2 regions of the Kurthia sp. ISK08 genome follow, and region 1 is predicted to be linked to the other one. Evidence: riboswitches for the same ligand, from Rfam matches in the RefSeq annotation. Region 1 holds a riboswitch; the other holds the start of a gene.
What was found. A riboswitch is a leader RNA that binds a small molecule or an ion and turns the genes downstream of it on or off. The one in region 1 is predicted to bind cobalamin.

Region 1 (7,857 bases):
CCATTTGTGATTATTCAAATTGAGTGGCAATGTACTCGAATCAATGATTTTCAGCGGTGTTGTCGTTTTCCGGCGATGCTCATATTGAGATTTCTCATGAATCTGAGCGACTAAATCGAGAAAAACTTGCTGGAACACGTCTGTTGGAATTTGATTTAATCGGCGACCTAATTGCGAAAAGCTAATCGATTCTAAATCCGTTGCTTTTTGAAGGTCGTCTGAAAACAATGTCTCACTGACAGCACGTAAACTTTCGATTTCGTTGAGTTGTGCAAACAGCAGTAATTTCAAGAAGGAAGCGATCTGTAGCTTCTTTGTATAGTAATTTAATTGATGGGATTCTACCAATTCCTCTAATTTTGTCGAGGATATCGGTAAAAACCATTGTTCAAATGATGTTTTTCGTGTAAACTTATCCATGCTTATGTCCTTTGTTTTGGATTTGGATGGTTTACTACCGCTCAACCAGTATAAAGGATTTTTTTATGCTTGGATTATGTTACAGAAAATTCAGATTTTTAGAAAGCGTTGAATTATTTTAATGCGACGCTAGTGAGTGATTTTGATTGTTGAATTTTCTTGTGAAATTTTATCTGAACATAGAGGGATTTAAAACACTCTTTATGAGTAAGCGGATTGAAATATATCATTCATTCATGCTAACGTAATTCTTTCCGCTTCACCAAAACAAGCAGGTAAATCAATACGATTTACCTGCTTGTTTATCACATACTCATATGAAGTTTTTCACCTCCACTACATCTCGTCATGTAGTGGCTTTTTTGAGTTGTTCGAGCTGTGTATAGAGCTTGCTTGCGATGGCGCTGTGCGTGTGTGTATTCAGCCAGTCGCACCAAGCGATACCTGCTTCATATAACGCCTCCATCCATACATTCATTTCTGCTTCCACTGTTTGTTCGTCGATCGTGCAGCGAATCATACGTGCACGTTGTTGTTCCATCTTGATCATAACCGGTGTATTTGGAAAATATCTTTCTGCTGTGCCGCGTTCTATACATTCAGCAAAACCATCTACGATATATTGCCAGAGTGTATGTAATTCATCGGGTGCATGTTCGGTTGAGAGGTGTTTGGTAGCTGTTTGAATGGTGAGAAAGCCTTCAGCATTTGAAAAGCCACCTTGCAAACGAACATGATGCGCCTGATGAAGCAGTTGTGGTTGATTTTCTTCATCATAGACATATGTTTGGATCTGCATTCTCTGTACCTCCTACACGAGCATGGTTTGTCGTTTCATCTTCTCCCATAATTGTACACGACTACGCGGGTAGTCGGCGAGGTTCTGAATGCCTAGTTCTTTCGCTACTTCAAAGAGTAGCGGGCGTTCTAAGTGTGCTGCTTGTAAAATCGCCTGTTCTTCAAAGAGGGCGACAGGATCCCCCATATACGTCATCTGTCCGTCTTGCATAACGAGTACGAGGTCAGCCCATTCATATGCGAAGTCTACGTCGTGCGTCGATAAAATAATCGTCCGTTCTTCCGTATGAAAGTCATTCAAATGTTTCATAATTTGATTGGCATAGTAGCGGTCGAGTCCTGCAGATGGTTCATCTAAAATTAAAATATGGGGTTCCATTGCGAGAACACCTGCAATCGCCACGCGTTTTTTCTGTCCCAAACTTAAAAAGTGAATGGGCTTTTTTCGTAATGATTCGAGTTCAAGTTGCGTAATTATGTGTTCAACCTGTGCATGTATTTTGTCAGAAGACCAGCCGAGGTTGGTCGGGCCAAATGCGATGTCTTGTTCAACCGTTCCAGAGAAGAGCTGTGCGTCTGGATCTTGAAAGACGATACCGACCTGTCCACGTAATGCTTGAAGTCCTTTTCGGTTATATTGATAGGGCATATCATGCATAAAAATTGTCCCAGTCGTTGGTTGAAATAAGCCATTCAGATGTTTAAATAGTGTGGATTTTCCCGCACCATTATTGCCAAGCAGTGCAATTTTTTTCCCTTGCGGTAACGTGAATGATAGGTCGTGTAATGCGATTGTACCGTCAGGATATTGGTACGATACATGGTCAAATGTAATCATAAATAAAAACCTCCTAGATAAACTGCGCCGAGTAGGCATAAACTAACGCCAATACCAAGCCAGTTTCTGCGTTCGGTTTGGTACGTTACATAATGGCTTGAAATATCTTCGTTGTAGCAACGAGAAGCCATCGCCTCATGAAGTTGTTTTGAACGTCGAAAAACATCTTTAAACATGGCCGTCACTAAATAACCGACAGATTGAAACCAGCGGCGCTTTTTTTGATAGCCAAGACGGGATTGCTGGGCTTCATAAATGGCCTGCATACTTTGTAAAAAGACAAAAATAAAGCGATATGTGAGTTCACATAGTTCAATAAAAATAATCGGTATTTTTAATTGACGCATCGCATATGTGATGGCACTAATCGGCGTTGTGAGTGCAATAAAATAAAGACAACTAATACTTGCGAGCACCGAGAAGAAAAGGTGAAACGCTGTATCGACACTCGCTTTTCCGATAAAAAGTTGTACACTTCCAAATGACATACTCCAATAGTGAGGGGGAAGTGTAGACGTTGTAAATGAAATAAGAATCGAAAAAATACTTGTCAGCAAAAAGAAACCAGGCAAAAGAAGTAATTTACAATAGAGTGATAATGGTATTTTAGCGGCAAATAAAATAAAAGTACTCATTACGAAAAACGTAATGAGTGAAATAAGTACATCCTTTGTGATGACAGCGAATAGCAAAAAACTCAGTGCCAATACCATCTTCTCTAAAGGATGTACGTTGCTTAAACGATTCGTATAAGCATATTGATCAATTGGAATCATGCGAAACCTTTTCTTTTTTCGTACGACCACGCATTAAACCGAAGAAGTAGCCGATAAAACCTGCACCAATTGCCGCTTGTAGTGCAAATAATAAACTTTCGATTTCGCCACTTGGTGGTTCCCAAATGCTCGAGAACCATGGTTCATAGCTTTTGTCGATTTCGGTAATGGCTGCTTCTGCTTCACCATCCGCACCGCCAAATTCAGCACCCTTTTGAATAAATAAAGGGAAGATGGCAAGGGCGATGACGATGAAAAGGAAGAATAGGTTCTTTTTCATTATTCAGCTGCCTCCTTTTTCTTCGTAAAAATATTTAACATACGTAACTCTGCCACATTGTATTTTCGTAAGAAGTTCATAACAATGACCGTTAATAAACCTTCACTAATCGCAAGTGGAATTTGTGTGAATGAGAAAATACTTGCGAATTTTGCGAATGAAGCAAGCATGCCGCCCGCTTCTGATGGGAAGGCAAGTGCTAATTGGAATGATGTAATTGTATATGTACCGAGATCACCAAGCATTGCGGCTAAAAAGACAGCAACGGAGAATGACCAACCTGCTTTTTGAGCGCCTTTGAATACATACCATGCGATAATTGGACCAGCAACTGCCATTGAGAAGGCATTCGCGCCAAGTGTTGTAAGTCCGCCATGTGCAAGTAGTAATGCTTGGAATAGTAACACGATTGAACCGACAACACTCATCGCCAGTGGTCCGAATAATACAGTACCTAAGCCGACACCTGTTGGATGTGAACAACTACCTGTAACCGATGGGATTTTTAATGCGGATAAGACGAAAGCGAAAGCCCCAGATAATCCAAGCATCATCTTCGTTTCAGGATGTTCTTTTACAGTTTTTCGAATCGAACGAATCCCCATAATGATAAATGGTAGGGAGATGGCCCACCAAAAAATCGCCCACTCAATCGGTAAAAAGCCTTCCATAATGTGCATCGCATTCGCACGATTTGGCACGATTAAGAGAATGGGTAAAAAATAAACTAGCTTTAATAATTTCTTCAACACGTTCAAACGTCCTCCTTTTTCTTTGAGAATGTGCACAAAAAAACCTATTCTACAATATAGAATAGGTTAAAAAAGACATAGCAAAAAAAGCTGTCTTTCATACGCCTATCCTCGTAGGGTGAAATCAATCTTCGGTGGCAGGTCTCCTGGCTTCGCCTCATCATGTATCAACACCTTCCCGTTCATTGAACAGTGGCATATCGTTCATACACTCCGCTTCACAGTTGCGGGACAGCATCGGATTTACACCGATTTCCCTTTTAAGTAAGTTCATCAAAAACTTACACCATCGAATCGTTAAAATTATTTGATATTTCTAAAAAAGCTTATCATAAAACGCTAAATTTTGACAATACGTATTTTTTTTAACAAAAATTTTTTATGTAAGAATACTGGATAAATGCAGAGATTTCAGTGTTTTTTCAAGGTAAATAAACTTTAATAATATTCTATCAAAATGAATTTTCAGAAAAGTGTCTTGAAAGTTAGACAAATTATGGTTATGATTATAACCAAGATTTTGAAATTACATATAACGATTGTATTTTAGGAGTGCCTATTATTTTTAGGTTAAAAGGGAAAATGGTGAGATGCCATTACAGCCCCCGCTACTGTATAAGTGTCGAAACAGTCAGATCCATTGGCGAATTGCTGAGAAGGGACTGCGTTCGGATACACTTGAGTCAGGAAACCTGCTTCTAAAATCGGACAAACTTTTCGGTGGGAAGAGATTTGGACAAACTAGTAGTTGGGCTACGTTTATTTCGTTATGCTCATTTTTAGGATGTTCAACCTCTATTCGCCTAGAATAGAGGTTTTTTGTTTGCGCAAAAGCGGATCGTTCGGATACATACGAGGGGGATGTTAGACATGACAACTTGGAATTTGAATGGTGTGCAATCACACGTATTAATTTGTAATGGTAGTAGCTGCATGCGTAAAGAGGGAGAAGAGATTACACAAAAAATTCGCGCGGAAATTACAGCGCGTAACTTGGATGAGCAGATTCATACATCACGTACACGTTGTAACGGACGTTGTAAAGATGCATGTGTCGTTGTGCATTATCCAAAAGGCGATTGGTATAGCATTACGTCGGAAGAAGAAGCGACACGTTTTGTAGCGCAACTTGCAGGTGAGCAAAAAACGGTTGTACCGCGTATTACATTTGAAAATGGCGCGTTCGTTCGTAATGAAGATACACCAGCGATTAAGGGGATTTCAAAAGTGAAGGAGGAAGTTTAATGACACAACAAGGAAAATTGTATGTCGTTGGCTTCGGTCCTGGAGACTTTCAGCATATTACGAATCGTGCAGTAGAAGTATTAAAATCATGTGACGTTGTCATCGGTTATAAAACCTATGTCGATTTGATTCAAGATTTAATTACAGCGACAGCCGTAATTAGTACAGGGATGACAGAAGAAGTGTCGCGTGCGCAAGAAGCAGTAAAACAAGCAGAGGCAGGTAAGTCTGTTGCCGTTATTTCAAGTGGCGATGCAGGTGTGTATGGTATGGCAGGACTTGTGTACGAAGTGTTAATTGAACAAGGTTGGACGGAGAAAACAGGTGTACCGATTGAGATTGTGCCAGGAATTTCAGCTATTAATTCATGTGCATCATTACTAGGCGCACCCGTCATGCATGATGCTTGTACGATTAGTTTGAGTGACCATTTAACACCATGGGATCTAATTGCAAAACGAATTGAAGCAGCTGCGATGGCAGACTTCGTTATTGCTTTTTATAACCCGAAAAGTGGTCGTCGTACACGTCAAATTGCGGAAGCACAGCGCATTTTACTGATGTATCGTCATCCAGATACGCCTGTAGGTCTAGTGAAAAGTGCTTATCGTGAGACGCAGCAAATTCAGATGACGACGCTACAAGAGATGTTGGAATACGATATTGGGATGTTGACGACCGTTGTCATTGGGAATTCGTCGACATTCATGTATGACGGGAAGATGATTACACCGCGTGGTTATCAGCGTAAATATACACTTGGTGAAGAAAAACAACCGTTAAAGCCGCATCAGCGTTTGAAAAAAGAAGCAGAACCATGGGCGATGGATCAGGAAACAGGAAAGTCATACGCGCCACAAGCGATTGCTACAGTGGAGCCGAAAAAGCCTGAAGTAGATACGTTAGCACTTGCAGAGGAAGCGCTTGGCTATCTTGGTGGAACCGTTGTTGAACCGAAACAATATGTTCACCAGAAGATGGAGGCAATTTTCGAGTTTGCGGTCAGCCCAGGCGTAGCGAATAAGAAGATTACACCACAGCAAATGCTTGTGTTAGCCGAAGTAGTGGGTGAAAAAGGTTCGATGGAATATACGCCAGACCATGAATTTATTCTTCGTATTCCAACCACATCACCTGAACGTATTACCGATCGTTTGCGAGAAGTCGGTCTCATAATCGCACCGGTTGGCGATGTTGTGAAAATGAAGGCATGTGATTTCTGTGACGGTGAAAAAGCCGATGCGATTCCATATGCAGATGCACTGCAAGAGGCATTTGGTGGAATGAGCTTACCGAAAACATTAAATATTGGTTTTAATGGCTGCGGAATGGCTTGTTATAAAGCAGTGATGGATGATATCGGAATTGTTTACCGAAAAGGTGCATTCGATGTCTTTATCGGCGCAAAACCTGTCGGACGGACAGCGCACCCGGGTCAACCTGTAGTTGAGGGACTAGACAAAGAACAGTTAGTACCTCTTGTAGAATCGATTATTCAAGAATACAAAGCAAATGCGCATCCGAATGAGCGCTTATTCAAATATTTTAAACGTGTGAAGAAGATTGGAAACTTTATTTATCAAGATCTCACACCAAAAATCAAAATTGCCCCTGCACCTTGTGGGGATTAGGAGTGTTGAAGATGAAAACAGCAGTATTAATCGTAGGTCATGGTAGTCGTCTACCAGCAGGAAATGAAGAAGTACGTCAATTTGCAAAGCGTATTGAAGCGCAATTACCAGAGCAACTTTTAGTGGAAACATGTTTTTTAGAATTTGAAAGTCCAAATATTGCACAGGGAATGAAGGCGTGTGTCGAGCGCGGCGCAGAAAAAATTATTACGATTCCAATTATGCTTTTACAAGCAGGGCATTCAAAAATTCATATTCCAATGGCGATTGATGAAGCGAAAGAATTGTATCCACATGTATCGATTACATATGGTCGTCCATTAGGCATTCACCCAAGTTTAATTGATATTTTAGAGTACCGTTTAGCAGAGAGTGGTTTTGTAAAAGACGAACAAGATGAAGATACGACGGTCTTATTAGTAGCACGCGGCGGTAGTGATTTAGATTCAAATAGTGATGTTTATAAAATCGCGCGCTTATTGTCAGAGCAAATTGGTGTGCGTAATGTAGAGCCTGCGTTTATGGGTGTGACCTATCCAACAGTGGATGAGGGGATTGCACGTTGTGAAAAATTAGGTGCGAAAAAAGTATATATGCTACCGTACTTCTTATTTACAGGTATCTTAATGGAGCGCATGACTGATTGGAAAGCGCGCTATGATACGGAATACGATATGGATATTACATTATGCGAATACTTTGGCTACCATTCATTACTTGAAAAAGTGGTGATTGAGCGTATTGAAGAGGCGTTAGCTGGCGATGTGAAAATGAACTGCGATACGTGTACATATCGTATTAATGCATCTGAATTTGTCGACCATCATCACCATCACGACCATGATCATGGGCATCACCACCATCATCACAATCACGACCACAGTCATGACCATGCGCACGAACATAAGGAAGTGCATCAATAATGTTTTTTCTAGCAGGAACGAGTGATGCGCGTGCGTTAGCTGTTCGACTGAATAACCATCACGATGTTTTAGCAACAGTAGTGACAGATTCAGCGGCTGCGAGTTTGCAAGCAGAGGGAATTGCGACACATGTGGGGCGCTTAACAGCAGAAGAGATGGCTGAAAAAGTGACAGCACGCGGTGATCAAATCATT
Region 2 (7,857 bases), on a different contig from region 1:
GGGCACTTCAAGCAACTAATACAGCGATGTTTCGAAAACAGACTGTGGACGCACTCTCTGGTGGGCAAAGACAACGTGTATGGATTGCGATGGCACTCGCACAAGAAACCGACATCATCTTTTTAGATGAGCCAACTACCTACTTAGATATGGCACATCAGTTAGAAGTACTTGAATTGCTTCAGGAATTAAATGAAAAAGAAGGACGTACAATCGTCATGGTATTACATGATCTCAATCAAGCTGCACGTTTTTCAGATTATATGATTGCTTTGAATCAAGGACACTTAATCAAAGAAGGCACACCTGAAGAAGTCATGACGCACGATACATTAGAACATGTATTTCAAATTGATGCTGTTATTGGTGAAGACCCACGTACGAAAAAGCCAATGTGTGTCACTTATAATTTAATTGAAGAAAAAGTGGATGAACCAATTCCATCTATTCAACGATAAAAAGGAGCTTATTTATGAAAAAATTAATAATAGCATTCATCGCATTAATGGTTTTAGCATTAGCTGCATGTGGTGGAAAAGAAGAAACAAAAGATAAAAAAGAAGATTCAGGTACATTCACGTATAAAGCTGTAAATGGTGATATTAAGGTACCAAAAAATCCGAAGCGTGTAGTAGTTCTAGCAGGCTATACAGGTGATTTAATTAAATTAGGTATTCCAGTTGTAGGAGCAGATCAGTGGTCAATGGATAACCCACAATTTAAAGATGCTTTAAAAGATGCGAAATTAATTTCCGATGAGGACGTTGAAAAAATTGCAGAATTAAAACCGGACTTAATCATCGGATATGATACAGTTAAAAATAAAGAGAAAATCGAAAAAATCGCGCCAACTGTATTATTCACATATAATGCATACGATTATTTACAACAAGCTGTAGAAATCGGTAAAGTAGTCAATAAAGAAAAAGAAGCACAAGCATGGGTGGATGACTTTAAAACACGTGCAGCAGATACTGGAAAAGAAATTAAAGCAAAAATTGGTGAAGATGCTACAGTATCGGTCATCGAATCATTCGGTAAAGAAATCTACGTTTACGGTAATAACTGGGGACGTGGTACAGAAATTTTATATCAAGCAATGAAATTAAACATGCCAGAAGCTGTTAAAAAAGATGCTTTAAAACAAGGGTATTATGCTGTATCAAGTGAAGTATTAAAAAAATATGCAGGCGATTACATGATTTTATCTGTATTCGGTGATCAAGATCCAGCATTCACAAAAACAAAATACTATAAAGAAATTCCAGCCGTTAAAAATAATCGCGTATTCCGTGTCAATGCAAATGAATTTTATTTCAATGACATGATGACACTTGATTTCCAATTAGATTTCTTTAAAAAGTCATTTTTAGGAAAGTAAAATGATGATAATAAAAAGAGGTTATCCATAGCTGGGTAACCTTTTTTACATAGAAAGGACGGAGGAAAATATGCTGAAATTATTTCGATCATGGTCACTTTGGCTCCAATTGCTTATCGCCTTCGTACTCTTACTCATTACTATATTTTTTGCGATTTCACTCGGAGCGGCCATCATACCACTTCAAGATGTATGGCATGCAATTTGGTCGAGTGAGGGTGGCGAGAAAATTGATATTTTACGAGAAATACGATTCCCTCGTGTGGTTGCAGCAGTCTTTGTAGGGGCGGCTTTAGCAGTAGCAGGTGCAATTATGCAAGGTGTAACACGTAATCCATTAGCAGACCCAGGTTTACTGGGGCTTACTTCAGGAGCAAATGCCGCATTAGCCATTGGTCTCGTTGTTGTTCCAAAACTCGATTATATGGGTTCTGTTATTGCCTGTTTAATCGGCGCTGCTGTTGGTATGGGGATTGTGTACGGTATTAGTGCCACAAGTAGAAAAGGAATGTCTCCTTTAAAATTAGTATTAGCAGGGGCTGCTGTTTCGATGTTTTTACAAGCAGTAGCAGATGGTACAGGTCTATTATTCAAAATTTCAAAGAATGTTTCGATGTGGACATCAGGTGGTTTACAAGGTATTACATGGAGTGCTTATATCGTTATGCCACTTATCATCATTGCATTAATCGGTAGTATTCTTATTAGTCGACAACTAACGATTCTAAGTTTAAATGAAGAACTAGCTGTAGGACTTGGACAAAAAACGATGCAAATTAAGACGATTATGTTCATCATCGTCGTGTTACTAGCAGGGAGTGCGGTTGCGTTAATCGGTAACTTAGCCTTCGTCGGTTTAATGATTCCGCATATTGTTCGTACATTCGTTGGTGGCGATTACCGAGCAGTTATTCCAATGTCAATGATTGTAGGCGGTATGTTTATGGTCATCGTTGATTTGATTGGACGCACGATGAATGCACCATATGAAACACCTGTTGTGGCACTCGTTGCTGTGATTGGTCTACCATTCTTCTTAATTTTAGTGAAGAGGGGAGGGCGTTTCTTTGCTTAAAAAGAGTACGTATACATTTTATTTAGCGATAGGTGTCTTTTTAGTTATTTGTTGTGCTTTTTTAGGGTTATCTGTTGGTTATTCTTCAATGGGTTTTCGAAGTGTGATTGCTACATTCTTCGGTTACGGTGAAGTGTCAGATGAATTTATTTTATTCTCTATTCGTTTACCACGTATTTTAATTTTAATTTTAGCAGGTGTTGCGTTAGCAGTGGCTGGTGCAGTACTTCAAACATTGACAAAGAACGACCTAGCAGACCCTGGGATTATCGGGATTAATGCAGGTGCAGGTGTTGGAATTACGGTACTTTACTTATTTGCAAAAGGAGAGCTAACGAATTTTTCATATGCATTACCGATTGTTGGGTTTGTCAGTGCGATTATAACAGCTCTCCTCATCTATAGTTTTTCTTATGAACGAAATCGTGGGATTCAACCATTCCGATTAATTCTTGTCGGTGTTGGATTTGCAGCGGCTTTATCGGGCATCATGGTCATGCTGATTTCTTCAGCAAATCGCTCAGATGTCGACTTTATTGCAGGGTGGTTAGCAGGGAATGTTTGGGGAGCCGATTGGCCGTTTGTATGGGCTCTACTTCCATGGGTACTCATTCTCGTTCCATTTACTATAATGCGTTCGAACCATTTGAACATTTTAGGGCTAAGTGAGCCGATGGCAGTAGGATTAGGTGCTTCATTGAACAAACAGCGTATGTACTTCTTATTATTAGCAGTTGGTCTAGCAGCAGCTGCAGTATCTGTGACAGGCGGAATTGGCTTTATCGGTTTAATGGCCCCTCATATTGCCCGTTCACTTGTTGGACCACGCCATCAACGTTTTTTACCGATGACGATTGTCATTGGCCCGATTCTCTTATTAGTGGCAGATGCGATTGGTCGCTCGATTTTAACAGAATCGAGTATTCCAGTTGGGATTGTTGTCGCTATTATTGGTGCACCATACTTCTTATATTTATTAAAAAAACAAGTATAATAGATAGTAGAAGTAAGGAAACATCAGGAGGATTTTTATGAAAAAGTGGCTATTTGGTTTATCTATTTGTATGCTTATAGGCTTAACAGGGTGTAGTGAACAAAATGTAGCACAGGCGCAGGAGCAAAAATACGGTATGAATTTAGATTTAGCACGTCGCCCTTATACAATCGATGTTTTAAAGAAGTATATAGATGACGTGAAAAAATCAGGCGGGAACTATGTACATCTTCATTTAACTGATGATGAAAACTATGCATTAGAGAGTCGACTTTTAGGACAGCCAGCAAAGAAATCATGGCAGCAAAAAGACGGACTCTATCGCAATCCATTAACGAAGCAAACCTTTTTATCGATGAAGCAGATGCGCTCTTTAGAAGCGTATGCGGCGAAGAAGAAGATTGAATTAATACCCGAGATTGATACACCTAGTCATATGGGAGCTATTTTAAAACTGTATGAAAAAGCGAATCCGAAGGCAGCGAAAAAGTTGGTGCGTGATGAGTGGAATCAAATTGCACCGAATCAGTCGAGTATAAGATTCGTACAAGCATTATATCGTGAAGTTTTACAAGCTTTACCGAAAACAAAAACGATGCATATTGGTGGAGACGAGATTGCCTATGATGAAGAAGATCATGTGAAATACATCCATTACTTCAATCAAATGAATCGTTATTTGCAAAAGAAGCATGTGCGTATATGGATTTGGAATGATTCTTTATTGAAGGCAGATTTAAAAAAGTTAGATCAAACGATTGCGATTACATTTTGGAGTTGGACGGGTGAACCCGAAAGTACAACTGAAAAGAAGTATCGTGAAAAAGTTCGTCCCAGTGCGCCACAGTTAATAAAAGCAGGACACACAGTGTATAATTATAATGATTACTACTTATATGTAGATTTTACATCAAAAGGTTCAATTCGTTCGGATCTGCAGTATATGAAACGAGATATTAAAAAGAACTGGACGTTAGGGAGATGGAATTCATCTCATCAGCAAACTACGTCAAAAATTTCTGGTGCAGCCATCTCTATATGGGGAGAAGGTTCAAAGAAATATACAGCCGACCAAGTTTACAACTATACGAAAGAATTGTTTCCGACAATGATGAAAAAGGTAAAGTAGTAGTAATACATTATTTTTGAGGGGTGTTTTGATGTCTATTTATGATTTAGACGTTACATTAGAAGATGGAAAAACGTATTCAATGAAAGAGTACGAAGGAAAAGTATTATTGATTGTGAATACAGCATCAAAATGTGGTTTTACACCGCAATTCAAAGAACTCGAAGAATTGTATCAAAAGTATAAAGACAAAGGATTAGTCGTACTCGGCTTCCCATCAAATCAGTTCAAGCAAGAATTAGATTCAGGTGAAGCGGCAGCAGAACAGTGTCGTTTACAATATGGTGTTACGTTCCCGATGCATGAATTAGTTCATGTAAATGGTAAAGATGAGCATCCATTATTCACGTATTTAAAAGAACATTCAAAAGGGTTTTTAGGTAGTAGCATTAAGTGGAATTTCACAAAGTTCCTTGTAGATCGCGACGGTCATGTCGTGGCGCGTTATGCATCGAAAGATAAGCCAAGTCAGTTTGAGGAAGATATTGTCAAATATTTAGAAATTTGATTGACAATTTAGACATTTTAAGATAATATATAAATTGTAAATCAATAGTGCTTGAATTGGTGTGAGGGAATCCTTGAATTCGCCTCGCTTAAAAGGGAAGCTGGTGTGATTCCAGCGCTGTCCCGCAACTGTAAATGTGAGTGTAGTAAGCATATCCACTGTCTTTAAATAGATGGGAAGGGGCTGTTACACAGTGACCATGAGCCAGGAGACCTGCCAATTCTACTGTGCATCTTTATTTACCTACGAGGATAGGTTGATGTTAGCTACTTATGTTTTTAGTAGATGACAGCTTTCCTGTGGGGAAGCTGTTTTTTGTGCTCTCGTTACGATTCCCATTCAATGATTCAATACGACTATTTAGAACTCCCCAACTTCCGAATAGTATAATACAAAATTTGTTTCGTTACGGGACCTAACAGAACTAAACTCTAGAGAAGAAGGAATTGCGTGTTTATACGTGATTCCTTCTTTTTAATACAGTAAAATGTTTCGTTTACTTTAAAAATGTATAAATTATTTGTAAAGATATAGAAAAGCAATGTATTTAGTGCTACTATATGGACTATATATTTTGAGATGGAGAGTGAGGTTTCGGTAAATGACCGAACATGAGAAAAAAACAAAAATAAAGCAGGCGCGTTATCAAATTATTGCGGCTGACCTTGCCTCTAAGATTGTAGATCGAGAATATGAGGTTGGGCAAAAGCTATATGCACGTTCCTCATTAGCGAGTAAATATGGTGTTTCATCTGAAACGGCGCGCCGTGCCATTGCAGTACTACAAGATTTAGGAATCGTTCAAGCTACAAAGGGGAGTGGCGTCTTCATCAAGTCTTATGAAGAAGCTGCAAAATTTGTACATCAATTAAAAGATGTGCAATCAGTCAATGAAATTCAGCATGATGTCTTTCAATCCATCGCCAAACAAAAAGAAGAATTAGAGCGCTTGGAACAACTGTCACAAGAGTTAGTGTCGCGAACAAATCGTTTTCATTCGCTCAATCCATTTGCACCATTCAACGTGACTGTAACATCGGAATGCCTGTATTTAGATATGACCATTCAAGAATTAAATTTCTGGCAAAATACGACAGCTACAATTGTCGGGATTCGTCGCGGTGAAACGATTTTATTATCACCTGGACCATATGCATCAATTAAAGAAAATGATGTACTATACTTTATTGGAAATGAAGCATCTTTCGATATTGTAAAAAATTTTTTATACAAAGGATAAATCGACTTTTTAAAAGGTATATAAACCTTGTTGTGACAAGGATTCATAAACATAAAATAATGATAGGAAATGCCATGTTTCTCCCAGGGGAAACATGGCATTTTGATGCTTACATTTGACATAAGTAACAACTTTTTGTTAGGGTTAAGTTGTTACTTATTTTGTAACAAACTGATATCGCAACGAATTGAGGTGTAGCTCTTGGCTAAAATAAGAGTGGAAAACGTAAGTAAAATTTTCGGAAAAAAAATTACACAAGCAGAAGAGCTTGTAAAGAAGGGAAAAAGTAAATCAACTATTTTAAAAGAAACAGGTGCAACTGTTGGTGTTTATGATGCAAGCTTTGAAGTAAAAGAAGGTGAAATCTTCGTTATTATGGGTTTATCAGGTAGTGGTAAATCAACACTTGTACGATTACTTAATCGTTTAATCGAACCAACAACAGGGCAAATTTACATTAACGATGCAGATGTATCGAAAATGAATAAAACACAATTACGACAAGTGCGAAGAAATTCAATTAATATGGTCTTTCAGAATTTTGGGTTATTCCCACATCAAACGATTTTAAAAAATACCGAATATGGATTAAAGGTTCGAGGGGTTCCAAAGGAAGAGCGTAAAGTCAAAGCTGAAAAAGCACTTGAGAACGCGGGACTCATTGATTTCAAAGATCAATATCCAAAGCAATTATCCGGTGGTATGCAGCAACGTGTAGGTCTTGCACGGGCACTCGCAAACGATGCCGAAATTGTTCTAATGGATGAAGCCTTTTCAGCCCTCGACCCTTTAATACGGAAAGAGATGCAAGATGAGTTGTTAGAACTTCAACAAAATATGAAGAAGACAATTATCTTTATTACGCATGATTTGAATGAAGCACTACGCATTGGTGACCGAATCGCCATTATGAAAGATGGACAAATCATTCAAATCGGTACGGGTGAAGAAATTCTAACAAATCCAGCTGATGAATATGTAAGTAGCTTCATTGAAGACATCGACCGTTCTAAAGTATTAACAGCTGAAAACATCATGGTGAAACCAGTAACGATTAATCCGGCACATGATGGACCAAAAATGGCATTAAAACGTATGAAAGATGAACAAGTGAGTATGGTATTAGCAGTGACACCGCCAAAACAATTAGTTGGCTACATAACTGCAGACGACGCATTACGTTGTGCAAAAGAAGGCCAAACAAATTTAATCAATTGTGTACAACAAGATATTTTAACAGTGCCACACGATTTACTATTAGAAGAAGTGTTGCCAATTATTTCAGACTCAAAAACACCAGTAGCTGTTATGAAAAATGATCAGCTAGTTGGGGTTCTTATTCGCGGTGTAGTGATTGAAGCTCTCGCAAAAGAAACATCTGCGGAGGTGACGGCACATGAATAATTTACTCGATCAAATTCCGATGATGCCACTTGCAAAATGGACGAATAATGCAATGGATTATATTACGGAACACGGACAAGGTTTCTTTGATGCAATTCAAGAGAATACAGAAAGCATGATGCTTGC

Region 2: another riboswitch for cobalamin. It lies ahead of ACKVQX_RS00895 (GntR family transcriptional regulator); the one in region 1 lies ahead of ACKVQX_RS06905 (energy-coupling factor ABC transporter permease).

The regions. Positions count from the first base shown of each region.
Region 1 is NZ_JBJXHL010000003.1:61,140-68,996, forward strand. Features, by position in the region: gene ACKVQX_RS06880 (IS4 family transposase) at 1-420, opposite strand, end outside; gene ACKVQX_RS06885 (hypothetical protein) at 767-1,219, opposite strand; gene ACKVQX_RS06890 (ABC transporter ATP-binding protein) at 1,232-2,056, opposite strand; gene cbiQ (cobalt ECF transporter T component CbiQ) at 2,053-2,832, opposite strand; gene ACKVQX_RS06900 (energy-coupling factor ABC transporter substrate-binding protein) at 2,819-3,112, opposite strand; gene ACKVQX_RS06905 (energy-coupling factor ABC transporter permease) at 3,112-3,792, opposite strand; cobalamin riboswitch at 3,983-4,170, opposite strand; cobalamin riboswitch at 4,398-4,579, shown strand; gene ACKVQX_RS06910 (ferredoxin) at 4,735-5,109, shown strand; gene cobJ (precorrin-3B C(17)-methyltransferase) at 5,109-6,740, shown strand; gene ACKVQX_RS06920 (sirohydrochlorin chelatase) at 6,752-7,663, shown strand; gene cobK (precorrin-6A reductase) at 7,660-7,857, shown strand, end outside.
Region 2 is NZ_JBJXHL010000001.1:184,010-191,866, reverse strand. Features, by position in the region: gene ACKVQX_RS00925 (ABC transporter ATP-binding protein) at 1-458, shown strand, start outside; gene ACKVQX_RS00920 (iron-hydroxamate ABC transporter substrate-binding protein) at 473-1,381, shown strand; gene ACKVQX_RS00915 (FecCD family ABC transporter permease) at 1,452-2,456, shown strand; gene ACKVQX_RS00910 (iron ABC transporter permease) at 2,449-3,450, shown strand; gene ACKVQX_RS00905 (family 20 glycosylhydrolase) at 3,488-4,579, shown strand; gene ACKVQX_RS00900 (glutathione peroxidase) at 4,611-5,087, shown strand; cobalamin riboswitch at 5,128-5,323, shown strand; gene ACKVQX_RS00895 (GntR family transcriptional regulator) at 5,689-6,327, shown strand; gene ACKVQX_RS00890 (glycine betaine/L-proline ABC transporter ATP-binding protein) at 6,529-7,731, shown strand; gene ACKVQX_RS00885 (proline/glycine betaine ABC transporter permease) at 7,724-7,857, shown strand, end outside.